Regions from separate parts of the Weissella koreensis KACC 15510 genome, predicted to be linked through region 1. Evidence: predicted binding sites of a transcription regulator. Region 1 holds the regulator's gene; the other holds the start of a gene.

Region 1 (15,171 bases):
TAAAGTTTGAAGTCCAGTGATTTTTTTATTAGTATTGGTTGCAGTTAAATATGTTTTGAAGTTTGTTTTTTGTAATTGGACACTCTGGCCATTGGAGAGCTGATAGGTCTTAGCTTCTCCGTGAATGACGAAAATTTGTAATTTAAATAGGCAACCAACCGTGATGATTATTATTAAGAGGAATCCAAACCATTTAAGTAAAAGATGTTTGTTTTTAGATTGCTTTTTAATTGATTTTTTATTATGTTTTTCGTTTCGTGAGGGAAGTTTTTGATTGGTCATATGTGACCTCCACTAGATTTATAAATGTTATTATGCCAAAGAATAGCCTAAATATGTTAATTAAAGCTTAATTTTAATTGATAATGCCTGATTATACAGTAAAATTGTTACCACTTAAATAAATTATTTTAAGCAACGTATTACAATTTAACGATTTTTTGGTTAAGCGTTATTTCATAATATTACATATTATGATAAGTTGATATTTTATTCGTTGGTTGGTTTAATTTTAACGGCAGTACCATAAGCAATGACTGAGTCGCCAATTGTTGCAGATGAAGAATCAAATCGGAACATAATGATTGCATTAGCACCAAGTGATTGGGCATGGTCACGCATTCTTTGAATTGCTTCTTCACGGGCAATATCTTGGAGCTTAGTATAACCTTTGATCTCGCCATCAATAATTATTTTCATATCTTGGCCGAAACTAGAAAATAAATTTCGTGAACGTGTTGTTAGATCGAATACCTCCCCCTAATGTTACGATTACCTCATAATTTGCGATATTTTCAGATGTAACGACAATAATACTATCCATAAGAGACACCTTTTGTATCGAAGATTGCTGATGTTGAATATTGTAGTATAGCGATAAAAATTTAATGCCAACAATTAGAAGCTTATTATACAGTGATACACATTTTCTGCAATGGCAAATGATACAGGAAACTATTGATTATGATGATATTGTGGTTCGGTTATTTTTGCTGAAATTAGTAAAATTAAAATATTGTTTATTCATAAAGATTGGCTATAATAAAGCCGTATCATATACATAATTATAAAATTTAAATAATGGAGATTAAATAATGAATAAAAGAATTTTAGGGATTGTGATTTTACCAGTTTTATTGGTATCAATGCACACAACTCCGCATATAACACCTCATGTTACTACTCATACGATAAATCATATTAGCTCAAGAAAATCAGTCCGGAGTGGTAATAGTAGAACTAATGATCGTTCAAAAATTAGTCAACATAATAATAATCGCAGACAATCTATACATTATCGCCATAATCAATCCAGCTTTTTCAGAAATTTGATATTTTGGAACTTGCTTACTCATCATAGTCGAAATGATAAAGAGTTTATAAGGGTAAAAGATAAAACCGGAAAATGGCATAAGGTCGAACTGTCAAAAAAACAATTAAAAACAATTGAGCATAAGGATAAATTGATTTATTCTAAAGGCCATGTTTATGAAGGGGAAAAACGCATTAATTAAATGATTAATCCATTCTTGTGCTATGTATATTTTTGTTTGTAATATTGACATATAGTGTAGTATTAATAAACAGAAAGTACCTATTAAATTTCTTGAATTTAGGGTAGAATTCATCAATCATTATTGTTACTTATAACTATAAATAGGAGTGATGATAAATTAAGGTTTGACAACGGATTTAAGCTCTTAAAATCATTGACAAAGTATGATGATAAATGTCATACTTAAGGTTGCTTATTTGGTGTAAAAAAATGAGGAGGGGTCATCATCGCAATCTCAATTCCAGATGAATTAGTCGAAAATATTCGGCAAAGTGTGAATATTGTTGATGTGGTTAGCCCTTATGTGGCTTTAAAAAAACAAGGACGGAACCTCTTCGGCCGTTGTCCATGGCATGAAGAACGAACACCATCGTTTTCAGTTAATGAAGAAAAACAGATTTTTCATTGTTTTTCGTGTGGACGTGGTGGAAATGCTTTTACTTTTTTAATGGAAAAAGAAGAATTATCTTTCCCGCAAGCTGTTGCTAAAGTGGCAAGTATGACAGGGATAGAACTTGACTCAACTTACACAGTGAGTTCAGATGAGAAACGCCAAATTTCACAACATCAACGCGATCTTCTAGCATTGTATGATGAAGCGACTAAATTTTATCATTATTTATTGGTTAATGCCGAAATTGGGGATGATGCCTTACAGTATCTGCATCAACGGGGGCTTGATGATACGACGATTGATGCTTACATGCTTGGATACGCGCCGGAAGGTGATGCTTTATATAATTATTTTAATGAAAAAAAAGTAGATTATCAGTTGATGCGTGAATCAGAACTATTTATTGTTTGGGATGATGGAACGCTGCATGATCGGTTTGTTGATCGCATATTGTTTACGATTAGAAATCGTGAAGGCGCACCAATTGCTTTTTCCGGTCGTCGAATGTCAAACGATACGACGATCGCTAAGTACATGAATAGTCCCGAAAGTGCTTTGTTTGATAAATCAGAAGAGTTATTTAATTTTGATCTAGCTAAGACAACAATTAAAAAAAGTAAGGTTGTCATTCTTTTTGAAGGCTTTATGGATGTTATTGCCGCTTTTCAGGCAGGAATTCATAATGGAGTTGCTTCAATGGGGACAAGTCTTACTAAAACTCAGGTTCGCCGATTAGGTCAAAGCGCCGAAGAAATTAATATTGCTTATGATGCGGATACAGCTGGACAAGCAGCTACTTATCGAGCAATTGACCTAATTAACAAAAATAGTTCATTAAAAATTAAAATTATTAATATTCCTGATGGACAAGATCCTGATGAATATTTACGTAGTCAAGGAATCGACGCTTTGCGAGAAGTTTTGACTCGTAATTTAAAAGATCCGGTTGAGTTTAATTTGAACTATCTTCGTAAGGACTATGACTTAAGCAATCAAAGTGATATTTTCAATTATATTGAGCAAGTTTTACCAGTACTTGCACAAGTGAAAGAACCATTAGTGCGTCAAACCTATATGCAACAGTTAGCAACAGAGTTTAATGTAAGCAGTTCTGGCTTAGAAGAGCAATTGCGCAACTTAATGATGCAGCAACAAGTCTCCAGGCAGACAGAAAATACTCGGGTAAAAGATAATTACGTTCCAATATTAGAAACGCCAAACCTGGTCGAAAAACCGGTTTTATCTCAGGTGGAGCAGGCTGAACAAATTTTATTAACTTGGATGTTAAAACATCAAGATGCTTGGTTAAAGGTTACTAGTAGGCTTGATTTTCATTTTGTTGATGTGGTTTATGAAACTTTGTTTATGCTAGCTGATGGCTATAAACAAAAGAATCAGATTCAAGAAATTGATAATTGGGCTGATTTTATGGATTTTGTAAAGGAACCGGATTTAGTTAGAGTGCTTTCACAATTAGATCAAATTGATGATGCTATGATGCAGGAATTAGATCAAGTGGACGAGTATATTGGTGTGTTATTAAATCGAGCGCCGCTTGAAGAAAAAATTAAACAAAAACAACGTGAGTTGTTGGAGGCTAAGCAAGTTAATAATGAAGTTTTAGCGACTCAATTAAGCTTTGAAGTTTTATCTTTATTACGAGAAAAGCAAGCAGCACAATCTAATCAACAGTAATTTTTAAACAATTAAGGAGCGATAGTATGCCTAAAAAAGTAGAGCAAACTGATGTAGATTTTGATCAAAAAGGTTTTGACAAAGCGATTAAGGATCTTGTAAAAGAATACAAAAAATCAACGACAATTAAAGAAGATGAATTGCATGAAACATTGGTTAAACGTTGGAATTTAAATGCTAACCAAATTGATGAACTATATGATAAGGTCGAAGCAGCTGGGATTGCCATTGTTGATGAACAAGGTGAACCAGCTATGCGTGCTTTGAATAATAAAAAGACGGCTTTAAGTGAAAAAGAATTAAAGCAAGCAGCTGAAGCACCATCTGGGATTAAAATTAATGATCCTGTACGTATGTATTTAAAAGAGATTGGCCGTGTTAGCTTATTGACAGGTCCAGAAGAAGTTGCATTGGCCGAACGTATTGAAGAGGGTGATGCATCTGCTAAGCAAGAATTGGCTGAGGCTAATTTGCGTTTGGTGGTTTCAATTGCAAAACGTTATGTTGGTCGTGGAATGCAATTCTTGGATTTGATTCAAGAAGGAAATATGGGCTTGATGAAGGCAGTTGAGAAGTTCGATTACCGTAAGGGGTTCAAATTTTCAACTTATGCCACATGGTGGATTCGTCAAGCGATCACTCGCGCAATTGCCGACCAAGCTCGTACAATTAGAATTCCAGTGCATATGGTGGAAACGATTAATAAATTAATCCGAATCCAACGATCATTGCTTTCTGATTTGGGACGAGAACCAACTCCTGAGGAAATTGGGGCTGAGATGGATATTGCGACAGAAAAAGTTCGTGATATTCTTAAAATTGCGCAAGAACCAGTTTCCTTAGAAACGCCAATTGGTGAAGAAGATGATTCACATCTAGGTGATTTCATTGAAGACAATGAAGCTGTTTCACCAGCTGATTCCGCCGCATATCAAATGTTGAAGGAACAGCTAGAATCAGTACTAGATACTCTAACTGATCGTGAAGAGAACGTCTTACGTTTGCGCTTTGGATTAGAAGATGGCCGGACTCGAACATTAGAAGAAGTTGGTAAAGTCTTTGGTGTGACGCGAGAACGAATTCGTCAAATCGAAGCCAAGGCGCTTCGGAAACTTCGCCATCCAACGCGTTCAAAGCAATTACGTGATTTCTTGGACTAAAATTAATTGAAAGTTTTTTATAATTAAGATTAACTTTGATAAGTAAAAAGAATTATCTTGTAAGTAATATGATGAATGGGTTTCAAAATCTCATGATTTTTTATTCTTACATTAGATAATTCTTTTTTATTTTTTATTTTAAATTTTAATAATAGTGAATTATTTTATACTTTTGGTACGAAAGCCGATATTGATGATAACTTTAATTTGGTATTTTAATGGATAAAAGCCCTTATTTATCAAGTAAGAACGTTAAAATTAGCATAATATGTATTGAACTATTCTAAGTGTTTTGGCACTCCATAAAATCAAGTGCCAAAATAGTTGACATTTATTTTTTTGAGTGTATTATTATAGATGTTAGCAATAAGAAAGTAAGAGTGCTAATAACCAAGAAAGGAAAAATTGAGATGTTAACAGAACGGCAAAGAATCATTTTAAATGCGATTATTGCTGATTACATCCGATTTGGAAAAGCTGTTGGCTCAAAAGCTTTGTTGGTTGATGTAGATCTACCGGTTAGTTCGGCGACAATTCGAAATGAGATGGCACATTTAGAGGATCAAGGATTGATTCAGAAGGAGCACGCTTCTTCTGGTCGTATTCCTTCTCAACAGGGTTATCGTTTCTATGTTGATTATTTAATGAGAACTCACCGTCCTTCAAAAGAGGAGCGACAACAAATTTATCGCACTTTTAGTCGAAGATTTCAACAAGTTGATGATTTGTTAATTCAGGTCACTAAATTTATGGCAAATATCACAGGATATACAGCCATTGCGTTAAAACCAGCGACTAATGACGTAAAGCTCTCGGGTTTTCAACTAATTCCAATTGATGGACAGCAAATTATGGCAGTGTTAGTGACTAGTAATGGTCAAACTGCCAGTCAAAGTTTCCGTCTTCCTAAGGAAACATCAATTGAAGAACTAAAGATAATTGTCACATATATTAATCATCAATTAGTTGGACGTCCAATTCGTGAAGCTTTACAAAGTCTGAGTGGTGATTTTCCATTAGATTTGGAGCGAACTATTCGGTCACCTCAAGCTTTCTTGCAATTGTTTGGAGATATGCTCTCACAGGCAATTCAGGATAAGGTTTTCATTGGGGGAAGTTTGAATATAATGGACTTTACTACTGATAGTGATTTAGGAGATATTAAGGCCTTATATCAATTGTTAGATGATCCTGAAGAAATGCATAAAATTATTGGTTCTGCGAATGAAGGAGTCTTTGTACAAATTGGCGAAGAAAATTCAGATGAGATTTTAAAACCTTATAGTTTAGTCTCAACGCGTTACCAAATACCGATGCATGGATTTGGAGAGCTAGCGATATTAGGGCCAACTAATATGCCGTATCCTAAGATTGTTACGATTCTAAATGAAGTTCGACAAGCCGTAGTAGAAGAATTACAAGAATATTATTAGAAAAGAGGTGTTGGTATGGCCGATAATAAGGCGGAGCAAACAGAGTCAGTTGACGAAGAGTTATTAGAACCAGTTGATGAAACAGACCATCAAACTGATAGTGAAACAGTTGCAACCGATGCTGATGTTTCTAATGATGAAGATTCAGTGGAAGTGGATCCATTGCAAGAATTGCAAGTAAAGTACGATGCATTAGAAGACAAATATTTGCGTACCAATGCAGAAATGCAAAATATGCAAACTCGTTTCGCAAAAGAACAGGCAACTTCATTAAAGTACGCCAATCAAAAGCTAGCTAAATCAATTTTGCCAGCTTTAGATAATTTAGAACGGGCCATTGACGTTGAAGCCAATGATGAGTCCGCTCAAAAAATTAAGAGTGGTGTAGAAATAGTCTACAAGAGTTTGAACAGCGCCTTGGGAGATAATGACATCAAGGCTGTCGGTGTGGTTGGTGAACCATTTGATCCTGAAATGCATCAATCAGTTCAAACTCAACCAGCGGATGACCAACATCCGGCTGATACGATTGCTCAAGTTTTGCAAAAGGGATACTTACTAGCTGATCGGGTTGTACGACCAGCAATGGTTGTTGTTTATAACTAATTTAAATAAAAAATTAAAAAATATAAGTCGAGGTAAATTAATATGTCAAAGATTATTGGTATTGATTTAGGAACTACAAATTCTGCTGTTGCTGTTATGGAAGGTGGAACTCCAAAAGTTATCACTAACCCAAACGGTGGACGGACAACTCCATCAGTTGTTTCATTTAAGAATGGTGAGAGCCAAGTTGGTGATACAGCTAAGCGTCAAGCAATGACAAACCCAGATACAATTGTATCAATTAAGTCACATATGGGTGAAGATGGTTATAAAGTTACGGTAGCCGGAAAAGATTATACTCCAGAAGAAATTTCAGCAATGATTTTGCAATACATCAAGAAGTATGCTGAAGATTATTTGGGAGAAACAGTTGATAAGGCTGTTATCACTGTTCCTGCATACTTTAACGACGCACAACGTCAAGCTACTAAGAATGCTGGTAAGATTGCTGGGTTGGAAGTTGAACGTATTATCAACGAACCAACGGCTGCAGCTTTGGCATATGGTCTTGATGATTTGACTAAGGATGAAAAAGTCTTAGTTTATGACCTTGGTGGTGGAACATTTGACGTTTCTATTCTTGAATTAGGGGATGGAGTCTTTGAAGTTTTGTCAACATCAGGAGATACACACCTTGGTGGTGATGACTTTGACGAAAAGGTTATTGATTGGTTAGCTGAAGACTTCAAGAACGAAAATGGTATTGATTTGAAGCAAGATGCTTTGGCTATGCAACGTTTGAAGGAAGCTGCTGAAACTGCTAAGAAGACTTTGTCACAAGCTACAGAAGCACAAATTGATTTGCCATTTATTGCTTCATCAGATAATGGTCCTCTTCATATTCAAACAACTTTGACTCGAGCTAAGTTCAATCAATTGACACATGATCTAGTTGAACGTACTAAGGCTTCAGTTGAAACTGCTTTGAAGGATGCCGGACTATCAAATGCTGACATTGATCAAGTTATCTTGAATGGAGGATCTACTCGAATTCCTGCTGTGCAAGAATTCGTTAAGGATTTGACTGGTAAGGAACCAAATCACTCAATCAATCCAGATGAAGCGGTTGCTTTGGGAGCTGCTGTACAAGGTGGTGTTATTACTGGTGATGTTAAGGATGTCGTTTTGCTTGATGTCACACCATTAACACTTGGAATTGAAACGATGGGTGGTGTATTCACTAAGTTGATCGATCGTAATACAACTATTCCTACTTCAAAGTCACAAGTCTTCTCAACTGCTGCTGATAACCAACCAGCCGTTGATATTCATGTTTTGCAAGGTGAGCGAGCTATGGCCGCTGACAACAAGACATTAGGACGTTTCCAATTGGCTGATATTCCAGCTGCTCCACGTGGTGTACCACAAATTGAAGTTAAGTTTGATATTGACCGAAACGGAATTGTAACTGTTTCAGCTAAGGATCTTGGAACTCAAAAGGAACAAAAGATTACTATCCAAAATTCTGGATCATTGTCTGACGAAGAAATTGAAAAGATGATGAACGATGCTAAGGCTAATGAAGAAGCCGACAAGAAGCGTAAGGAAGAAGTTGATTTGCGCAACGATGTTGACCAATTGATTTTCTCAGCTGAGAAGACATTGGAAGATACAGGAGACAAGTTATCAGCTGATGACAAGAAGCCTGTTGAAGATGCTCTTACAGAATTGAAGTCTGCTAAGGAAGCTGATGATCTAGATCAAATGGCTGAAAAGAAGGAAGCTTTGGAAAAAGTTTCTCAAGAGTTAGCAGTTAAGTTGTATCAACAAGCAGCTCCTGAACAAGGTGCTGAAGGGTCTGAAGATAAGGCCGATGATAATACTGTTGATGGTGATTTCGAAGACGTTTCTGACGATAAAAAGTAATTGAAATTACTCTCGTGAGGACGTTTACCATTAAGAATGGGGTTTGTGCCCTTTTCTTATACATAAAAAATAAAAAAATGGAGGCGGGTTTTCCTCATGAACAACACAGATTTATATGAAACGTTAGGACTTGATAAGAATGCATCGCAAGATGATATAAAAAAGGCTTATCGAAAATTGTCGAAAAAATATCATCCAGATATTAATAAAGAACCAGGTGCCGAAGATACCTATAAAAAAGTTCAAGATGCTTATGAAACTTTAGGTGATGAAAAGAAGCGTGCATCATATGACCAATTTGGGACGACTGGTGACCAACAAGGATTTGGTGGTCAAGGTGGTTTCGGTGGTGGATTTGGTGGCCAAGGTGGTTATTCTGATTTTGGTGATATATTTAGTCAAATGTTCGGCGGGGCCTTTGATCCTAATCGGCCTCGACAAGGGTCTGATTTACAATACCGTCTTAATTTAACATTTGAAGAAGCTATTGCTGGTTTAGATACTGAAATCGAATATAACCGCACTGGATCAAATGGTCAAAGTGAACATAAGAAGGTTAAAGTAACAGTTCCAGCTGGAATTGATGACGGCCAACAAATGCGCATGAGTGGTTACGGTGAAGCTGGATCAAATGGTGGGCCTTTTGGAGATCTTTTCGTTGTATTCCATGTGGCTGCATCTAAGGATGGCTTTGAACGAGATGGAGCAGATGTTTACTTAGAACAACCACTTGATTTTGCAACAGCAACCCTTGGTGGTGAAATTCTGGTGAAGACGGTTCATGGGGAAGCTAAGTTGAAAATACCAGCTGGTACAGCGAATGGAAAACGTTTCCGTTTACGTGGAAAAGGAGCCCCTCGCCTACAAGGATCTGGTTATGGTGATCAATATGTTGTAGTTTATATTGATGTTCCGACTAAGTTAACCCGCGACCAACAAGATGCTTTGAAGAAATTCCAAAATGCGATGAATGGCGAAGAAACAAAGTTAGATAAAATTAAGAAAAAATTTCAATAAATCTCTTAATAAAAAATTAATATTTAAAGTTAAAGAAGTAGGTCTAATAGCCTACTTCTTTTTTTAATGTGTGTTTATCGCAGTTCATAATTTATATTTTATAAACATTTAGGTATAATTATTATTAATATATATGTTTTACTTAATTGATATGTTGTAATCAAATGATCAAAATAAGATATTAAAAGATTGACGAGATTAGACAAAAAATAGATAATATGAAGGATAGTTATGAATTTATCACAATTAAGGGCATCAACATTAGCAATGCCTGAACAATATCAAATTATGGTGCGTAATCATGATATCGTTTTACCAGCGATATCACTTGAAATAGATCAAAAACAAATTAAAATTAAAACACAAATGGAAGGCCAACTAATATTGAGGGACTTACGTAATTTAAACGGTTGGGATCAAAGCAAGTTAATATTCGAGGTTGATCAAAAAATGCATTCAGTTTTTGGTTATCGTGTTAATGGAATACAATTAATTTTAGGGTAGGTATTAAAACTTGAAAAAGAAGAGATGGTGGCTGATTGGAATTGCTGCAATTATTTTATTATTAATTATTGGAATTGCTATAGCAAAATTCACTCACAAAAATAATGATAGTCAGAATCAAGGACAAATTAAGACAAGCCAGAAGATAAATGAAGATTCAATTAAACCGTTACAAGATGGGGCTAAGCATAAGACAAATAAAAGGACTTATGAAGTTTCTAAGAACGATAGTAACTCTGACCAATATGTTGCAAGTGGAAATTTAACTAAGCCGGGGCAATATAGTATCAGTCCTGCTGGAAATCGAAGTGAATTACAACAAATAAACGCCAATCCTGATCAACAATTAATGGATTCTGAGGTGAGTTATACTTTAAATAAGATAAAGGTACAATTAAATCAACCAAAAACAGATGAAGCCTTACAAATGGCAAGGATGGCATTGAATGATCGTAGTATTGATGGTGACTATCAGACCTTAATACTTAATTATTCAATCACTAATAAAACTAACCGAATCATTCAAACGGACGGTGTAAAGGAAGTTGAATTATCATCAAACGATGTGGTGACTGTTCAAAGTGGTTTGGATAATGATGCGAAGTTGAGTCAAAAAATGATTCAACCAGGAGAAACTGTAGAAACTTTTGCAACTATTTTAGTTGGAAAAGACGGTCAAGAAAAACAAATCTTAAATCGAGCAACCATCGCTTTTGCACCGGTATTAGATCAAAACCAAAATGTTATTACTAGTGACTCGCAAAAAATGACTGCTAAGTTTTAAAGTAAACTTAACAAGATAAAAAGTTTGAATAGGGAAGGATGATTAGGTAAGTTATGAGAAAAAATTCTTTATATGTTTTTTCAAAACGATTTGTTGATATTTCGGTTTCACTTTTTGCTTTGATTATGTTGTCACCACTTTTTCTAATCGTTACTTGTTTTTATCTCTTTGGACTTAATCGAGGACCAGTTTTCTATAAACAAACGCGAATTGGTGAATATGGAAAACCATTTAAAATTTATAAATTTCGTTCGATGGTTGTTGGTGCTGAAGAACGTCTTTATGAAAATCCAGTTCTTTATAAAAAATTTGTTGATAATGGCTATAAATTACCAATTGGTGAAGACCCTCGAATTACTCGTTTTGGTGCTTTTATTCGTAAAACAAGTATTGATGAGATGCCTCAATTTTTAAATATTTTAATTGGTGATATGACTGTGATTGGGCCACGCCCGATTGTTCCCTCTGAACTTCATGAATATGAGACGGTTGAGCGGATTAATAAATTATTGTCAGTGAGACCAGGTGCAATGGGATTATGGCAAGGAAGTGGGCGTAGTAATATTCAATATCCACAACGTGCTGATATTGAATTACAATATATTGATAATCAAAGTCAATGGTTTGATTTTGTTGTCCTATTTAAAAATTTTGTGGCTATTTGTACAGCGCGTGGAGCACAGTAGGATAAATTAAAAAAATTAATGAATAAAATGGCTTGGATTAATCAAATCCGTGCCCTTTTATTTTAGGAGGAATTCAAGTTGGAAATGGAAACAAAAAAACAGAATTTTAGTTGGCCGTTATTGGGGTCGAATTTTGCCTCAGTTTTTGGCGAAGGGATTTACCGTTTTGCTTTGAACTGGTTTTTAGTAGCTAGTTTTGGTAATGCAAAAATTTTAGGTTGGTTAACAGGTTTTGGATTTGTGGTATTTATGATTTGCGACCTGATAGTTGGGATTTTATTGGATCGATATAATCGTAAAATGTTATTAGCGGGTGCAGATTTAGTTGGTGGTATTATTATATTATTGCTGTCATTTTTCTTGAATCCTGATAATCCGCAAATCTGGCTTTTATTTGCGGTAACCTTTGTCTTGAATGTTGATATATCATTTGCATATCCAGCGGGACGGACGCTTTTACCCGATGTCATTAAGGCCAATCGAGTGCCACGATTTAATGCTATGATTAGTATGGCTTTTACCTTGGGTCAGGCTTTAGGACCAATGGCTGGAGGAGTTTTACTCTCATTAAATTGGATTAATTTTAAAGATTTTTTGTTAATTTATAGTGGGCTTTTGATTTTAACAGCTGGAATTAATTCCTTGATTAAATATCATCCAGAAAAAGTTGCTAAAAATCATCAACCAATGTTTAAAGGGATTGTTGAAGGTTATCATTATGTTTTCAATACACCAAAATTACTAGAATCGATGTTGTTAGCCATGTGGTCAAACTTCTTTTCGGAAGGATTTGTGGTGGCAACTCCATATTTAGTACAAAAAGTTTATGGTGGGGATGCAAAAATTTATTCTGGAATGTTATCTTTGGCAGCAATAGCGGGCTTAATCATGGGGATTTGGTTAGCGCGGGCGCCAAAATTTAATCGATTGCAAACTTTATATCTTGACCTATCTATTTTAGGTGTTGTTTATATTTTAGCAGCGGTTTTCCCATATTTACCGGTTTTGACCGTTTTGGTAATTGCTGCAGGGGCTGTACGAGCTTCTGTCACGATTAAAATTAATACAGTCAATCAACAGGAAAGTAATCCTAAATTCTTAGGTCGAGTGATGAGTATCTCGTTTTTCTCAATTGATTTATGGGTACCTATGATTGTGATTTTAGTAGGTTATATGGTGGAACCATTCGGATCAAAGATTCTTTATATCTTCGGAGGATTGATGTTATTTGGAATCTGGACGATCCATTGGCTCATTAAGCATAAAAAACAAGCAAGCTTAAATTAATTCTTAATTATAAATTGTCATCGTCTTGTGCTTAGCATAAAATGGTGACTTTTTTTGAATATTTAAAAATAGTATCAATATTTTAAGCTTTTATTGTTTAACTTAGCGAAATATTAGTATTTAACAGACTTAAAGTATTGATATTGAACGATAAAATTTGATAAAATGATAAACAGTATATTTATAACATCTAAATGGGGGCGATGTTTATGACAACTATTTTAGTCGTTGATGATGAGCCAGCAATTGTAACATTAATAAAATATAATTTAGAGCAAAATAACTTTAATGTCGTGACTACTGGTGATGGTCAGGCAGTTATCGAACTAGTAGAGGAACATCATCCAGATTTGATTCTTCTTGATTTAATGTTACCAGGTGTTGATGGTATGACCCTCACTAAACAATTAAGGAAAAAGCATAATAGTGTACCAATTATTATGTTGACTGCAATGGATACTGAAAGTGACAAGGTCAACGGATTAGATAGTGGTGCCGATGATTATTTGGCTAAGCCTTTTCAAGTGCGAGAATTACTTGCACGGGTTAAAGCAGTGCTACGTCGCAACACTAAAGCACACAAGAAAGTAATTAAGAATGGTCGTAATGCGCTTTCAGATGGAACAACAATGAATTCGATTCATCTACATAATTTACAAATTGATTTATTTCAACAAAAAGTTTACCAAGATCAGGTCATGTTAAACTTAACGCCTAAAGAATATGATCTATTAGCTTATATGATGCAACATGCGGGGCGGACTTTAGATCGTTCAGAAATGGCAAAAGGTGCTTGGGGAATTGAATTATCTGGTTTAGATACAAGAATGGTTGATATGCATTTATCGAACTTGCGAGACAAAATCGAAGCTAACCCTAAAGACCCTATGCTTATTAAAACGGTCAGAGGTTTTGGTTATCGATTTAGCCAGGAGGAAAGTAAATAATATGCAGAAATGGTGGAAATACATGCGTCAGTGGTTTTGGCGTATGTTGATTGTCTTTTTAATTCTTCAATTCTGTACTTTTATTATTTTAAAATTAAATGCTGATATCAAGGCGTGGCCGCTTTTTATGGGCCTTGAAGTGGAACTTAGCTTGGCTATAATACTAGGATTAATATCAGCTATTATGCAATATAGGCAAGATCAAGCTCTAGCTGAATTTAATAATCGGATAGGTCAGATTGGTGAGCGTGGAAATATTATTTTAGATCCCAGACATCGTTTAGCACCTTTAGCACAAACTGTTAATCGATTGCAGCAAGAGAAGCAAGTTCAAATTCAAATGGCCTTACATAATGAGAATATTTTAAATACGGTTTGGAACGATATGCCTGTTGGAATTATTGAAATTACGACAAGTCGTCAAATTTTGCGTATCAACCCAACAGCAAGGCAAGCACTTCAATTACCAGATGAGGTTATTGGACATCACTATGATGACCTTTTGAATTATCATGATTTGATCGCCTTTATTGAACGTGGAATTTTGAAAAAGGGTAATCATCATAAAATGATTACTTTAGAACAAGGTAGTAAAGCTAAATTTTTAGATTTAACCATGGAGTATTATCGATCTACTATGCAATCAGATACCGTTGTTATTGCTTTTTATGATGTAACTGATCTAATTGAGGCACAGTTCCAACAAACTAAATTTTTGGCGAATGTTTCGCACGAATTAAAAACACCTTTGACCTCAATTATTGGTTTTACTGATACCCTCTTAGATGATCAAACTATGCCAGAAGAAGTTAAGCATGAATTTCTGGATATTATTGCGCACGAATCTAAGCGATTATTAGACTTAACCAATGATATTTTGTCGGTGATTAAAATAGAGGATAAGGTATTGCCACTTGTTAAAATAGATGTAGATCAGGTTGTACAAACTATCTTAAAAGGCCAGGCACAAGCTATTGAGGCTAAAAATTTACGTCTAGAATTAATGATTAATTTAAAGATTGAATATTATTTAGAACCATTGCAACAAATTTTAAGTAATTTAATTTCTAATGCGATTAAATATAATAAAAAGAATGGGTTATTAATAATTAGAGTTGAAAAAATTGGTCAGCGCATTAAAATAAGCGTCAAAGATACCGGATTAGGTATTGCTAGCAACGCCCAAAATCAAATTTTTGATCGTTTTTATCGAATTGATAAGTCACGAAATCAACAA
Region 2 (15,171 bases), 400 kb from region 1:
ATTGGTGGAGGAACCGGACAATCAGTTCTACTTAATGGTTTACGGGCTTATCCTCTAGATTTAACAGCGATTATTACGGTTGCTGATGACGGCGGTTCTTCAGGGACACTACGGGATTATTTAAGGATGGTACCACCTGGAGATATTCGTAATGTCATGGCAACTTTATCGAATGCTTCTAATGATTTTTTACATCTTTTTCAATATCGCTTTAAGAGTGACGCCGGATTTTTAGCTAATCACACCATTGGTAATCTTATGATTGCTGCCTTGGCCCAAGAAAACCAAGATATTAGCGCCGCGATCAAGATATTGTCTCAGATGATGGACGTGCAAGGACATGTTTATCCGGTTGTGAATGATCCATTGACCTTATGCGCTACATTTACCGATGGAACCACAATCAGTGGTGAAGCTGAGATTACACACGCTCATAAAAAAATTGAAAGAATTTGGGTTGAAGACGTTGATGGCTCAGAACCAAAATCAGAGCCAGAAGTCATCAATGCTATTTTGGGCGCAGATGTGATTGTTTTAGGACCAGGTTCTTTATATACTAGTATTTTACCGAATATTAGTATTCCAAATGTAGCCTCAGCTTTAAGAATTACTCCTGCTAGAATCATCTATATTTCTAATATTATGACTCAAAAAGGTGAAACTGATGATTTTTCAGATAGTGATCATTTACGTGTCTTAAATAAACATATTGGAGCTAATGTGATTGATACCGTAATTATGAATTCCGGATTAGTTCCTGAAGATTATATTGACTGGCAAAGATGGGACGAAATTTCGCATCAGGTAAAATCTGATCCTGAAGAAGTGCGTAAGCAAGGTGCAGTTCCAATTATGGGTAACTTGATTGAACTGCGTGATGAAGGGGTCTTTCATGACGCCCAAAAGATTGCTGAATTATTATATACAATCATCAAAGATCCGGGGACGGGAAAAGATTCCTTGTAATATGATAGATGTAGTGGTGATTTAAAAATAAATTAAAATTAGAACGGGGCTGCGACGAAATATGTTTCAGCCCGTTCCTTTTGTCAAAAAGAATGAAAGGGGGTAATTATGTCGTTTGCTAGTGATGTCAAAAAAGAGTTAACTATGTTAGAAATAACTAAGGCTCCAAATGCTAAGGCGGAGTTATCTGCTCTGTTGCGAATGAATGGAGCTTTGGGCTTGAACAATATGCAATGGACTTTAAATGTACAGACAGAGAATGCCGCCACGGCGCGTCGCATTTTAACCCTCTTGCAACAGTTTTATGATGTTGAATCTGAGATATCAGTTCGTCGACAAATGAAATTGAAAAAAAATAATGTTTATATTGTTCGTATTAATCAAGATGTGAGTGAGCTTTTAAATGATCTTCATATTTTTGAATCTGGTGAAATTACAGCCACGGTCTCAGAAGATTGGCTGGCTGATGAGGGAATGATTAGATCGTATTTACGTGGCGCATTTTTGGCTGCTGGATCAGTCAATAATCCAGAAACTTCACGCTATCACTTAGAAATATATTCTCTATATATTGAACAAGCTGAACAGTTGGCGCGCTTGATTGATAAATTTGGAATGAAACCAAAAGTTGTGGAACGTCGCTCAGGATACATTGTTTATTTAAAAGAATCTGAAAAAATTGTTGATCTTTTAAATTTAATGGGAGCTACGGTTGCTATGTTGAAATTTGAAGATATTAGAATTATGCGGGATATGCGAAATTCCGTGAATCGGTTAGTTAACGCTGAGAATGCTAATATCGACAAAACGGTCAGCGCTAGTCAAAAACAAGTTCAGGATATCGAGTTTTTAGATGAAGAAATTGGGTTAGATCGATTACCAATTAAATTAAGAGAAATTGCTGAAATTAGACTGGCACATCGCGATGATCCTTTATCAGAATTAGGACAGTATGTTCATTCTGGTCAAATTACCAAATCTGGGGTCAATCATCGTTTACGTAAAATTTCAGAACTTGCTGAAAGTTTCAGGAATGGTGGACAATTACCAAAAACGATTAAGTGATTGACCTCAAAACAAATAAAATATAAAATGAAACATACACATTCATAGGAGGTTTGTACTTAATGAATCCAATTCCATACGTCATTGAACAATCTGCACGTGGAGAGCGTTCATATGACATTTATTCACGTTTACTAATTGATCGTATTATTATGTTGACGGGTGAAATCAACTCAGCAATGGCTGCGACAATTAAAGCACAATTATTATTCTTAGATGCACAAGATCCTGATAAGGACATTTATATGTATATTGACTCACCAGGTGGTGAAGTGATCGCCGGTATGTCAATTTATGATACGATGAACTTTGTGCATGCTGATGTACAAACAATTGTTGTAGGTTTAGCTGCTTCAATGGCTTCTATCTTAGCTTCATCAGGAACAAAAGGGAAGCGCTTCATGCTACCTAATTCTGAATTCCTAATTCATCAACCAATGGGCGGAACGCAAGGACAAGAAACTGAAATGAAAATTGCTTATGAGCAAATTTTCAAGACACGAAAGCGTTTAGCACAAGTTTTGGCTGAAAACTCTGATCAACCTTTAGAGCGTGTTAATAAAGACATTGAACGAGATCACTGGCTTGATGCTGATGAATCTTTGGAATATGGCTTGATTGATAAAATTTTGAAAAACGTTAGCGATAAATAAAATCATTAAAAAGATCAGGGATTGAGGCGTTTTTGCTTTGACCCCTGATTTATTTAGGGCTTAAAGTAAAAGCTTGATATAATGGATATAATAATTGGTATTATGATTCATATTTTGAACACGACTTTTTAGTGAAAAAAACGAATTAATTGAGGTTATATTATGCAAGAATATATCGCAGTTTCAGAACCAAATGATGGGGGACATATTTTAATTGCCCCTGTTAAACAACCTGATCAACCGATTACGTGGGGACGATTGGCTATGTTATTGAAAGATGATGTAACTTATCAATTGTTATTTGATCAAAATCGAGCCTATTTTGAAAATTCAAATTTTAAAAATGTTTTAGTTGGTTTTCGAAAAGAAGCCGATGCTGCGGTTTTGCTAGAAATTTTAAATCAATTGAATTAAGGACGGTTATAATTATGGAAAAGTTTTGTCAAAGTTGTGCAATGCCATTAAATAAAAATATTTTAGGAACTGAAACGGATGGTTCACGTAGTCAAATATATTGTACTCAATGTTATTTAAATGGCCAATTTGTTCAACCGAGTCTAAATTATAACGATATGTTGGAAATTGGTTTGAGGGGAATAAATCAGGCACGTGGAAGCAAAATGGCGAAATGGTTAATGAAAAAATCTTATCCAATGTTGTTGAAGAACACGAAAAGGTTTAAAAATTAACATTATATTTAGTAAAGGAAGTTGATAATATGCAATTTTCAGTAATTCATCATATTGCTATTAACGCATCAGATTATGTAGAAACCAAGAAATTTTATGTTGATCAATTAGGCTTTGAAGTTATTCGTGAAACTCCGCGTCCAGCTAAAAATGATCTTAAACTTGATTTGCGTTTGGGTGATCAAGAATTAGAAATTTTTATTGCAGACCATTTTCCTAAGCGCCTTACCTATCCTGAAGCTTTGGGATTGCGGCATTTAGCTTTTAAAGTTGAAAATATGGACGAAGCTTTAGCTGAATTGAATGCTCAAGGAATTGAATTTGAGCCGGTACGGATGGATGAACTAACAAATAAAAAGATGACCTTCTTCTTTGATCCTGATGGGCTCCCTTTGGAACTTCATGAATAGAATCATTAAATCCGAAATTTAGTTCTTGAAATTGCCAATATGCTTGTTATATAATAGGGTGTATTATGATTGGGTATTAGCCAAGCGGTAAGGCACTAGTTTCTGGTACTAGCATGCGCTGGTTCGAATCCAGCATACCCAGTAGTTTAACTAAATTGATCAGCACATTGGTAAGCATTAGTTGTAATTTGATTTAAGTTAAATGATGATCGAAAAATTAAACGCCTTAAAGGCCTATACTCGCTTTAACTTTATTGTTGAAGCGGTTTTTTATATACTAAATAATAGTAAAGGAAAAATGATATGATATTTAGTTATTCATTTTTAAATTTTATTGCAAATGTATGTGTATTTTTGCCTTATTTTATAACTTTAATGGCTTATGCAAATAATCATAATCCTTTGTTGTTAGTTACCTTAGCTTTTATATATGCAACCAGATCAGTCAGTATTATGCTATTTAATATTTTTTCCAATAAATGGAATAACATCTTAATTAGCATTGCTGCTGGAATATTGGGAGCTTTGAGCATGGCGATGATTCCTTTGAATATCTATAGTAGCCTATTAGCGGGGATCTTGTTGGGTTACCATTCAGCGACTTTATGGCCGACTTTTTTTGCTGGTAAGGTTGATTTGGACTATACAAGTAAAATTAATCAGAAATACATCTGGTCAATATTTATGTTGTTAATAGTTATGTTAGTAGCAATATTATTAGCGCATCCATATTCTGAAAGTTATTATCAAATTAATTTTTTAGGTTATGGTATCCTATCAATGTTGTGTCTACCTTCGGCATATAAAATGACCAAAGATCTTGCAAAACAAGATGTACAAAAAATAAGTGATAACAATCCAATATTGTTTCTGGCCCTAGTGTTTATAATCTTTACCATTAGAGGAGTGCTTTTTTTACTTTCAAAAGGTTTGTCTAAGAATTATGGATTAGATCTATTAATTAGTATCATTTTAATTATATTAATCGTGTATGTTATATCAGTAAGTAAAAAATTCAGTCGGAACATTGTTTTTAATTTAACCATATTAAGAGGAATGTTGATGGTATACGTATTATTTTTTGCAACTTTTTATTCAATGAATTGGTTTGGGTCTAAAGCACCAATCATTATGTATATTCTGTACTTAATTGGTTTCGAATCGGGATCTATCGTAGTCAAAAAAGTTAATGTAAAACCTGATTTATTACTTTATTTCGGAGCTTTGATGATTAGCATTCCTAATCAATATAGTTATCTTTTGGGTATATTGTTATGGACGCTATATTTAGGATATTTAAACGTTTATTTGAATAAAAATCATGTGAAGGGTGAATTTTTTAATGGTGGTAGCGGAATTATTAGAAAATACCAAATTTCATCTTATGGAAGTCAAATAGGATATTCTATAATTTTTATAACATTGCTTTCATTTGCGATGTTAAAAATGATCGATCTGCATAATTTTTTTATATCAAATAATGACACAATAAAGTTTAATTTATATTTATTAAACCAAATAATAGTTTTGATTTATTTAGTAATCAAAGCAATGCTGGATATATTTAATAATGATAAAAAGGCATAGATTATTTCATACTTAAAAAAACGCGTTAACTTAAATGTTAAGGCGTTTTTTAAATCTTAGATATTTATAAAATTATTTTATGAATTGAAGGTAGGCGATTTTATCTAGGCGTTATTATCGCAGTCTTGATTATTTAAAACGTGTTCAGCGTGGCCCATTGTTGAATTGATAACATTTAGGATATGTAAATCATTTAATTTATAAATGTTTTCAACACCTTTTTTATCATAAGAAATAATTTTATATTCTTTTAAAATAGCTAATTGTTTAGATATCGCTGGCTGCGATACTTCGAGTTCATTGAAAAGATCAGTTACGGTCATATCTTTTTTTTCTAATAGTAATAAAATATTGAGTCTGGTTTCGCTACCTAATATTTTAAATATTTTGATAGCTTCTTCTAAAAGAGGTTTTTCTTTTTTCATATTAATTTCTCCATTGATAATCAGGAAGGTTCATTATATAATCTAATAGTTATATAACCAATTGGTTATAAAAGGAGATAACTATGTATTTTACATTAATGACTAGTTTATTTGTAGGGGCTAACTTAGATTTTTTCATATTATTAATACCGTTAATTAAGAGGCATGGTTTTAGAGATACCGTTATTGGATATATTGTTGGTGTTGCTGGTATGTATTTAATTAGCGCTACGATTGGACAAATGTTTCAAGCGATATTTCCTTCTTGGACAATTGGTATTTTAGGATTAATTCCGGTCTATTTTGGAATAAAGGGTGCTGAGGAAGAGAACCGAGATAATTATTTGAATTTGTCGATTTTGACAGTTGCTTTTCTCTACCTGACATCATGTAGTGCGGATAATATAGCTTTGTATGTACCAGTATTATCTATGTTGACTATTAATCAGTCTATTTTTTATGGATTTTATTTTATGTTATTGGCTTTCATAACTAGTATCTTAGCTTACTATACAGGTAATATCAAAATTGTAAAATGGGCATTTGATAAATTTGGAGATATGATCACTAGGCTCATTTATATTTTAATAGGTTTATTTATAGTATTGGAAAGTGGATTGCTAGAAAAAATATTTAACTTGTTATTTTAAATTGTAATTGAATCATATACGAAAAATAGTAGTACAATTAGAGGGTTATTCAGGCAGTTTATTGACTCTAACATAATGATAACATGACATTGGTATGTGTTTTTAGGGTAAAAATACAAAAGTAAAACGGATGTTTTTAAGAGCTGGCTGGTTCCATCACCGATTTAAATTAAGAAAGTAAGGGACATGTATATGAGATTGCTAAACTCTATTGTATTATCAGTCCTCATTGTTTATCTATGTAGAGTATATTCAGGACAAAGTGGAATGAATTTAATCGGTAATACTGTAGTGGCAATATTGGTAATACTATTTTTCCTTGGAATATATTACATGAATATAAGATTCAAAAAATAGCGAAGAGGTATATTTGATGAAAAACATTGTTAAAGAAGGAATCTTAAATTCTATTGAGTTAGCCATCTGGGGAACTTTAATCTTAAGATTGTTGAAATATTTCTTTCTAAAGAATGAAGATGGAAATTTTTTAATATTAGTGGTGGTTCCCATTGTATTGTTAACTATTATTATTCATGGAGCTAAATCAATATATTTTAAACATAAAAAATAATTTATGAATATACCTATAAAAACCTAATTCAGTCTGAGTTAAGCGCATACATTTCTAGATAATGTGATATAATTTGTTCGTATAAATAAATTAGGAGATAATTTATCCAGATGAATAAACAAAGACAAGATCCTGATATCAAAGCGCTTGCTCGAAAAGATGTTTTTAAAAAAGTTGCTGATGGAGATTGGTATCAATATGCTAAAGAACCAAAATTACAAAAAATTGTAAAAACCAGTGCTCAACGGATTCAAAAAATTAATCAACTCGCGATTGAAGATGATGAGCAGGCTATGCGAGAATTAAAACAATTGTTACCACATGCTGCCGCTGATGTTGATATATATTTTCCAATCACTTCAATTGAATATCCAAATAATCTAACAGTAGGTGCTCGGACTTTTATAAATGCAAATTTGCAAATTTTAAGTGCTGGGCAGGTTACAATTGGAAAAGATTGTTTTATTGGACCTAATTGCCAGCTTTATACACCTAATCACCATCCTTCAAATCCTGTTTTAAGAAGGGAAGGATGGCAATATGATTTACCAATTACGATTGGGGATGATTGTTGGTTTGGCGGATCAGTAATTGTTTTGCCAGGTGTGAAGATTGGGGATAATGTGGTTATAGGAGCAGGAAGTGTTGTGACTAAAGATATTCCTAGCAATACTATGGCTGCTGGTAATCCCGCACGGGTTATTAAACAAATGCCTGAAATTCATGAATAAGGGTTGAATCTTATATAAACCGTGTTAAACTGAACTAAGTGTTGTTCTCTTACAGCTTTTTTTGGGTATGTGATCTTGACAAAACGCAAAAAAACATGTAAATTAGAACAGTTGAAAAATAATCGATTATTAATTAATGCTGCCTCCTCAGTTTAGGCTTGGTAGCGTAAAAAAGGAGGATACAACTATGGCAGTTCCAACACATAAGACTTCAAAAGCTAAGAAGCGTTCACGTCGTGGAGGACGCGGTGGGATCCAAACCCCTGCAATCCACATGAACGAAAATGGTGTTTACGTACGTAACCACCACGTAGCCGCTGATGGTTCATACAATGGTAAGCAAGTTATCGAAGCTAAGTAAGCTTAGTCGATAATTTAAAATAAAACTTAGAAAGTCTGACGAATTTTTATTCGTTGGGCTTTTTTTGTTAAATAAAATTTCATACTGGAAAAAGCTGACACTGATAGTAAATTATATTAAAATATAGTTATAAAAAGATTATATTTTACGTATAAAAAGTTAAAAATAAAGGTTCAAAAACTTGCACTCTCGATGGTGGAGTGCTAAAATATTCATGTAAGGTTAAGGAAGGTCAAAGTTGAAGATGTAAATGGGACCTTTTAACTCGTTAGAATGATTTAATAAATAGGAGGATACAAAATATGGCAAATTATGATCCATTTAGTTTCTCGAATTTTGATGATATTTTTAATGCAATGAATGGAACCAGTGATTCAGCAGCAAGACAGCGTGCACAAATGCAACGAGCGCAGATGCAACAACGAGCTGCGCAAGAACAAGCTAGCCGTCAGCGACAAGCTGAAGTTGCAGACAGTCAAAAAAATGAAGGTTTACTCGAACAGTTTGGAATTAATATGACCGAAATGGCCCGGAAAGGTAAATTTGATCCGGTAATTGGACGTGATGATGAAATAAAACGAGTTGTCGAAATATTAAATCGAAGAACTAAGAATAATCCGGTTTTGATTGGAGAGGCTGGGGTCGGTAAGACGGCCGTTGTAGAAGGTTTAGCTCAAGCAATTGTTGATGGTCAGGTGCCAGTTAAGTTGCAAGGTAAAGAAGTGATTCGTCTGGATGTCGTCTCAATGGTTCAAGGAACTGGCGTTCGCGGGCAATTCGAAGAGCGGATGCAAAAGCTGATGGAAGAAGTCACTAAGCGCGAAGACGTAATTTTGTTTATTGATGAAATTCATGAAATTATGGGCGCTGGAGCTGCGGGCGAAGGTGGCATGGATGCTGGAAATATTTTGAAGCCAGCCCTTGCTCGTGGTGAGTTCCAACTTATTGGAGCAACAACTTTAAATGAATATCGCCAAATTGAGAAAGATGCAGCTATTGCTCGACGGTTCCAAACGGTTCAAGTTGATGAACCTAGTGCAGAAGAAGCGTTACAGATTTTGGAAGGAATTCGTGGACGTTACGAAGATTATCATAAAGTTAAGTACAGTGACGAAGCGCTTAAGGCGGCTGTTGAATTATCGAGTCGTTATATTCCAGAACGCTTCTTGCCTGATAAGGCAATTGATTTAATAGATGAAGCCGGCTCACGAAAGAATTTGGAAGTGAAAGTGGATGATCCCAAGAAGCTAGAGAATCAGATTAAGTATGCTGAGAATATGAAGCAGCAATCAATTGACGCTGAGGATTATGAGAAGGCTGGTTATTGGAAGTCGCAAGTTGAGCAATTGAATCGACAAAAGCAAGCAGCCAAAGATTCACAACCAATTGATGGTAAAACTCAAGTTATTGACGTAGAAGACATTCAAAAAATCGTGGAAGAAAAGACAAAAATTCCAGTTGGTGATTTGCAGAATGCGGAGCAAAAACAATTGCAAAATTTGGCTAATAATTTAGCAGATCATGTGATTGGACAAGAAGAGGCGACGACCAAAGTTGCTCGCGCTATTCGTCGAAATCGAGTTGGATTTAATAAGGCCAATCGACCAATTGGAAGTTTCTTATTTGTCGGTCCAACTGGGGTTGGTAAAACAGAAACAGCTAAGCAATTAGCAAAAGAATTATTTGGAACTACTGATAGTTTGATTCGATTTGATATGTCAGAATATATGGAAAAACATAGTGTTTCTAAGTTGATTGGAGCACCAGCCGGTTATATAGGTTATGATGAAGCAGGTCAATTAACTGAGGCAGTACGCCGTAATCCGTATTCATTGATTTTGCTGGATGAGGTGGAAAAAGCTCATCCGGATGTGATGAATATGTTCTTGCAAATTTTGGACGATGGTCGTTTGACTGATGCTCAAGGGCACACCGTTTCGTTTAAAGATACGATTATTATTATGACATCGAACGCTGGAACACAAAATCATTTGGATGATGATAAAAATGAAACCAAATTGATGGAACGTTTGGCTCCGTACTTTAAGCCAGAATTTTTGAATCGATTTGATGGGATTGTAGAATTTAATGCTTTAACAAAGCTTGATTTGATGAAGATTGTACAATTAATGTTAGGTGACATGAATAAGATGATTGAACCAACTGGATTGACGATCAAGGTCGATGATGATGTTAAAGCTAAGTTAGTTGATTTGGGCTTTGATCCAGCGATGGGTGCACGTCCATTACGACGAGTAATTCAAGAACAATTAGAGGATCAAATTGCTGACTTTTATCTTGATAATCCATCTGAACATGAATTGGAAGCAAAATTGGAAGATGATAAAATTGTAATTAAAGGTGTGTAAAAGATGTTAATGAGTCTGATTAAATGATAAAATTCAACCAATGCTGAATTTGAATTAATATTTTTACGTTTTGTTTTTTGAAGCATGCTAGTAATATGGATTAAGAAAAGATATTTAAATTTTCAGGAATTTTATTGATTGATATGAAAGGTGGAGATGTTATGGAGTTTATAGTTGAGCCAGATAGAATCATTCACCGGGATGCACAAAACGAAATTGATGCTGAATTAGTATATAGCACGATTGAAGATGGAAAAGTATGGTCAATTGATTCAACGAATGTGTCGCCGGAATTACGAGGGCAAGGAATTGCAGGGATGATGTTATCCCAAGTGGTACAAATGGCTAAACGAGAGCATAAATTAATTCGACCAGTTTGTTCATATGCAAAAAAGAAATTTTTTATGAACCCTGAATATCAAAAAATAGAATGGCATGATGGTATGCCATTTAGTTGAAATTTAAACACGAATTTTAAGCGTCCTTTTAGGAGGGCGCTTTATTACTTTAAAAGGGGGACTGATTTAGTAATTTAAATCTTAAAATGTGATTGGCAACGCATTATTTATTTGTAAATTAGGTATAATAGAAAACAGACAATTCATTTTAGGAGGCTTTAAGATGGGACGTAGCTTTGCGATCGTTAAAAAATATCAAAATGCTGATTTGAAACTACCACAAAGAAGTACAAAATATGCAGCAGGGTATGATTTTGAAGCAGCAGAAGAGTTTGTGGTACCTTCAATTTGGCGACATAATGTTTTAAAAGTGCTTTGGTCAATCTGGCGTCAAAATCGAGTTACAGATACAGAGTACCAACGAGCTCATCAGGATTTCAAACCTGTTTTAGTTCCAACAGGGATAAAGGTTTATCTAGAAGAAGATGAATATTTAATGGTGGCGAATCGATCGTCCAATCCATTAAAACGCGGTTTAATTCTACCGAATGGGGTGGGGATCATTGATGCTGACTATGTTGATAATCCAAGTAACGAAGGTGAGTTGTTTATTCAAATGACCAATTTTGGACTACGTGATCTCATAATTAAAAAAGGTGAACGGATTGGTCAAGGAATTTTCATGAAGTATTTGGTGACAGATCAAGATGATCAAGATAATAAAAAAGTACGTCAAAACGGATTTGGTTCAACGGGGGTATAAAATATGGCAAAAGTAAAGACCCATTTTGTTTGTTCTAACTGTGGTGATATTTCACAACGTTACTTGGGTCGTTGCAGTAACTGTGGTGCTTGGGGAACTTTAGTAGAAGAAGAAATTCCAAGCGATAAAGTTGATCGTAAAAATCGAGTTAACTTAGCTGGACAAGTGGCGAAAGTAGAACGATTAAATCAGGTTGAATTAGAAGAGGTTCCTCGCGTTAAAACTAAAATTGAAGAATTTAATCGAGTTTTAGGTGGAGGGGTTGTTCCCGGCTCGATGGTCTTAATTGGTGGTGACCCAGGAATCGGTAAATCAACGTTATTGTTGCAAGTTTCAGGCCAATTAGCTGGCGAAGGGGTTGTATTATACGTTTCTGGCGAAGAGAGTGCGGCTCAAATTAAGTTACGGGCGGAACGTTTGGGCGTAGAAGATGATCATAATTTTTTGATTTATCCAGAAACTGATATGACACATATTCGGAAGGCTATTGATGATTACGGACCTGAATATGTCATTATCGATTCTATTCAGACGATGCAACAACCAGATGTCAATTCGGCAGTTGGATCAGTTGCACAAATTCGTGAGACGACAGCTGAATTATTGCAGATCGCTAAAACCAATGGGATTACGATTTTCGTCGTTGGTCATGTTACCAAAGATGGTGCTATTGCTGGACCGAAAATATTAGAACACATGGTTGATACAGTGCTTTATTTTGAAGGTGACAATCAACGTAGCTATCGATTATTACGGGCTGTCAAAAATCGATTTGGTTCAACTAATGAACTCGGAGTTTTTGAAATGCAGCAGGAAGGCTTGACGGAGGTTTTGAACCCTTCTGAAATGTTTTTGGAAGAGCGGATGGAAGCTACCACTGGTTCAGCAGTAGTTGTGGCCTTAGAGGGTTCACGACCTATTTTGGTAGAAGTGCAGGCTTTAGTGACGCCAACTGTGTTTGGAAACGCTCAACGAACCAGTTCGGGAATTGATCGTAATCGGGTGTCACTGATTATGGCGGTATTGGAAAAAAGAACCAACATATTATTACAAAATCAGGATGCCTATGTTCGAGCTGCCGGTGGGGTTAAACTCAATGAACCTGCAGTTGATTTAGCTTTGGCAGTAGCAATTGCATCCAGTTATCGTGAGGCAGAGACTCGGCTAACTGACGCCTTTGTGGGCGAAATTGGTTTAACTGGTGAGATTAGGCGAGTACCACATATTGAAGAACGGATCACGGAAGCACAAAAATTAGGGTTTAAGCGGATTTTCATTCCGAAAAATAGTTTAAAGAAAATGCTGAAAATTGAAGGGATTAAAGTGATCACAGTTCAAACGCTCCGTGAGGCTTTAGATCTCGCGTTGAGTTAACGTTGATGTAAGAGAATAGGAGGGAGTTAGAATGCGCAAAAGAATTATTCAATTAGCGTATGTCTTAGGTGGTGGGGCTCTTGGAATAGCATACCTACCGGCCCTGTGGAATTTAATAGGTTATTCACATATTTTATGGATTAATAATCCGATTTTGGGATTTATCCTTGGTGCAATTATTTTTTATCTATTGAGTTTATTCACATGGTCGTTTTTTGATCGGTTATTGAAGAGGGTTGAACAAGCTCTGACTGAAGAGCCACCACTTAAGTTGTTGCTAGGTAGTTTGGGAACTATTGTTGGATTGGCTTTAGCTTTCTTAGCCACAGCTCCATTAAGAAATATTCCCAACTTCTTTATTAATACCGGAATACCTTTGTTAGCTATGATTGTTTTGGGGTATCTAGGCTATCGAATTGGTACTGGTCGTATGGATGAAGTTTATCGTTTCATGACAAGTTTGATGTCGCGGTTACGAATACGATCACCTCGTGGTGATTCAACAGAAACGACGGATGAGGAACCTTTGGATGAAGCTAATTTTCATCATTACAAGATTTTAGACACTAATATTTTAATTGATGGGCGAATTTTGGAACTTGTGAAGACTGGTTGGATTGAAGGAACTCTATTGGTTCCAAACTTTGTTTTATATGAATTACAGTATATTGCTGATTCAGGAGAGCCGTTGAAACGAGTGCGTGGACGTCGTGGATTAGATATTCTAAATGAATTACGCGAAAATCAAACTATTCCTCTTGAAATGTGGGATGGTGATTATGAAGATATTAAGGAAGTTGATGAAAAATTAATTCGGTTAGCCCAAGAATTAGACGGGGTTTTAGTTACTAATGATTTTAATTTAAATAAGGTGACTACTTTCCAAAATGTTGAAGTTTTGAACTTAAATGCCTTAGCTAGTGCATTACGAGCACAAGTAGCGGTAGGTGATCAATTACAAGTAGTTTTGGTTAAAAACGGTCGTGAACGTCAACAAGCAATTGGTTATTTGGATGATGGAACGATGGTGGTTGTTGAGGACGGAAAGAAGCATCTTCAACAACAAGTTAAAGTTGAAGTTACGTCAAGCTTACAGACAGATGCTGGTCGAATGATCTTTGGAGATTATTTAGCAACGGTATAACTTGAAAAGTAGGACTTAATAGCGTAAATTTAGTATTGTTTTGGGAATTATTGAATATAATAAATTAATAAAGAAGGTAGAATTAAATGACTGAAGTCACAGATAAAAAAGTTCGAGTACGTTATGCACCCTCACCAACTGGATATTTACACATTGGAAATACACGGACGGCCTTATTTAACTGGTTGTTTGCCCGACATTTTGGTGGTGAATTTATTGTTCGAATTGAAGATACTGACACATCAAGAAATATTGAGGATGGAGAAGAATCACAATTTGATAATTTGAACTGGTTAGGTCTTGATTGGGATGAATCACCTCGTAATCCTGGTAAATATGGACCTTACCGCCAATCAGAGCGTCTTGATATCTACAAGCGTTATATTCAAGAATTGTTAGATCGTGATCTGGCCTATTATTCATATAAGACTTCAGAAGAATTAGATGCTGAACGTGAAGCGCAAGTGGCTGCTAAGCAAGCACCTCATTATGTCTATGAGTATGAAGGTATGAGTGGTGAAGAAATTAAAGCGGCTCAAGAAGCAGCTCAAGCCAAAGGATTACCAGCGGTTGTACGTTTCCGTGTACCAAAAGATAAGCTTTATGCATGGCAAGACCTTGTTAAGGGCCATGTTGAAATTGGATCTGAACAAATTGGTGGTGATTGGGTTATTCAAAAGGCTGATGGAATGCCTACTTATAACTTTGCGGTTGTAGTAGATGACCATTTGATGGAAATATCACACGTTTTGCGTGGGGATGAGCACGTTTCAAATACGCCTAAGCAATTAATGATTTATGATGCCTTTGACTGGGAAGCACCTGTTTATGGACATATGACTTTGATCTTGAATGCTGAAACTGGTAAAAAATTATCAAAGCGTGATAACAATGTCATTGCGTTTATCTCACAATATCGTTCATTGGGGTACTTACCTGAAGCTATGTTAAACTTTATTTCATTGCTTGGGTGGTCACCAGTAGGCGAAAAAGAAATTTTCACCAAGAAACAATT

The links. The regulator HrcA, encoded in region 1, represses chaperone genes, less so after heat shock. The targets are predictions, from matches to a motif close to TTAGCACTCNNNNNNNNNGAGTGCTAA.
Region 2: WKK_RS04670 (ATP-dependent Clp protease ATP-binding subunit) is a predicted target of HrcA. The motif match lies at 8,289-8,315, and genes of this name have one in related genera.

Annotation. Positions count from the first base shown of each region.
Region 1 covers NC_015759.1:1,354,043-1,369,213, forward strand. The annotation lists gene WKK_RS06580 (C40 family peptidase) at 1-282, opposite strand, end outside; partial or broken gene WKK_RS06585 (heavy metal-binding domain-containing protein) at 490-823, opposite strand; gene WKK_RS07015 (hypothetical protein) at 1,095-1,514, shown strand; gene dnaG (DNA primase) at 1,794-3,644, shown strand; gene rpoD (RNA polymerase sigma factor RpoD) at 3,671-4,804, shown strand; gene hrcA (heat-inducible transcriptional repressor HrcA) at 5,215-6,237, shown strand; gene grpE (nucleotide exchange factor GrpE) at 6,253-6,843, shown strand; gene dnaK (molecular chaperone DnaK) at 6,886-8,709, shown strand; gene WKK_RS06615 (DnaJ C-terminal domain-containing protein) at 8,806-9,726, shown strand; gene WKK_RS06620 (hypothetical protein) at 9,958-10,230, shown strand; gene WKK_RS06625 (hypothetical protein) at 10,241-11,014, shown strand; gene WKK_RS06630 (sugar transferase) at 11,068-11,700, shown strand; gene WKK_RS06635 (MFS transporter) at 11,785-12,987, shown strand; gene WKK_RS06640 (response regulator transcription factor) at 13,197-13,934, shown strand; gene WKK_RS06645 (sensor histidine kinase) at 13,936-15,171, shown strand, end outside.
Region 2 covers NC_015759.1:958,931-974,101, forward strand. The annotation lists gene WKK_RS04605 (gluconeogenesis factor YvcK family protein) at 1-966, shown strand, start outside; gene whiA (DNA-binding protein WhiA) at 1,075-2,031, shown strand; gene WKK_RS04615 (ATP-dependent Clp protease proteolytic subunit) at 2,094-2,684, shown strand; gene WKK_RS04620 (hypothetical protein) at 2,847-3,098, shown strand; gene WKK_RS04625 (zinc ribbon domain-containing protein) at 3,113-3,373, shown strand; gene gloA2 (SMU1112c/YaeR family gloxylase I-like metalloprotein) at 3,403-3,783, shown strand; tRNA gene WKK_RS04635 (tRNA-Gln) at 3,854-3,925, shown strand; gene WKK_RS04640 (hypothetical protein) at 4,159-5,370, shown strand; gene WKK_RS04645 (ArsR/SmtB family transcription factor) at 5,475-5,795, opposite strand; gene WKK_RS04650 (cadmium resistance transporter) at 5,879-6,445, shown strand; gene WKK_RS04655 (hypothetical protein) at 6,819-7,016, shown strand; gene WKK_RS04660 (sugar O-acetyltransferase) at 7,127-7,747, shown strand; gene rpmF (50S ribosomal protein L32) at 7,935-8,108, shown strand; gene WKK_RS04670 (ATP-dependent Clp protease ATP-binding subunit) at 8,411-10,477, shown strand; gene WKK_RS04675 (GNAT family N-acetyltransferase) at 10,639-10,935, shown strand; gene WKK_RS04680 (dCTP deaminase/dUTPase family protein) at 11,099-11,638, shown strand; gene radA (DNA repair protein RadA) at 11,642-13,012, shown strand; gene WKK_RS04690 (PIN/TRAM domain-containing protein) at 13,044-14,156, shown strand; gene gltX (glutamate--tRNA ligase) at 14,243-15,171, shown strand, end outside.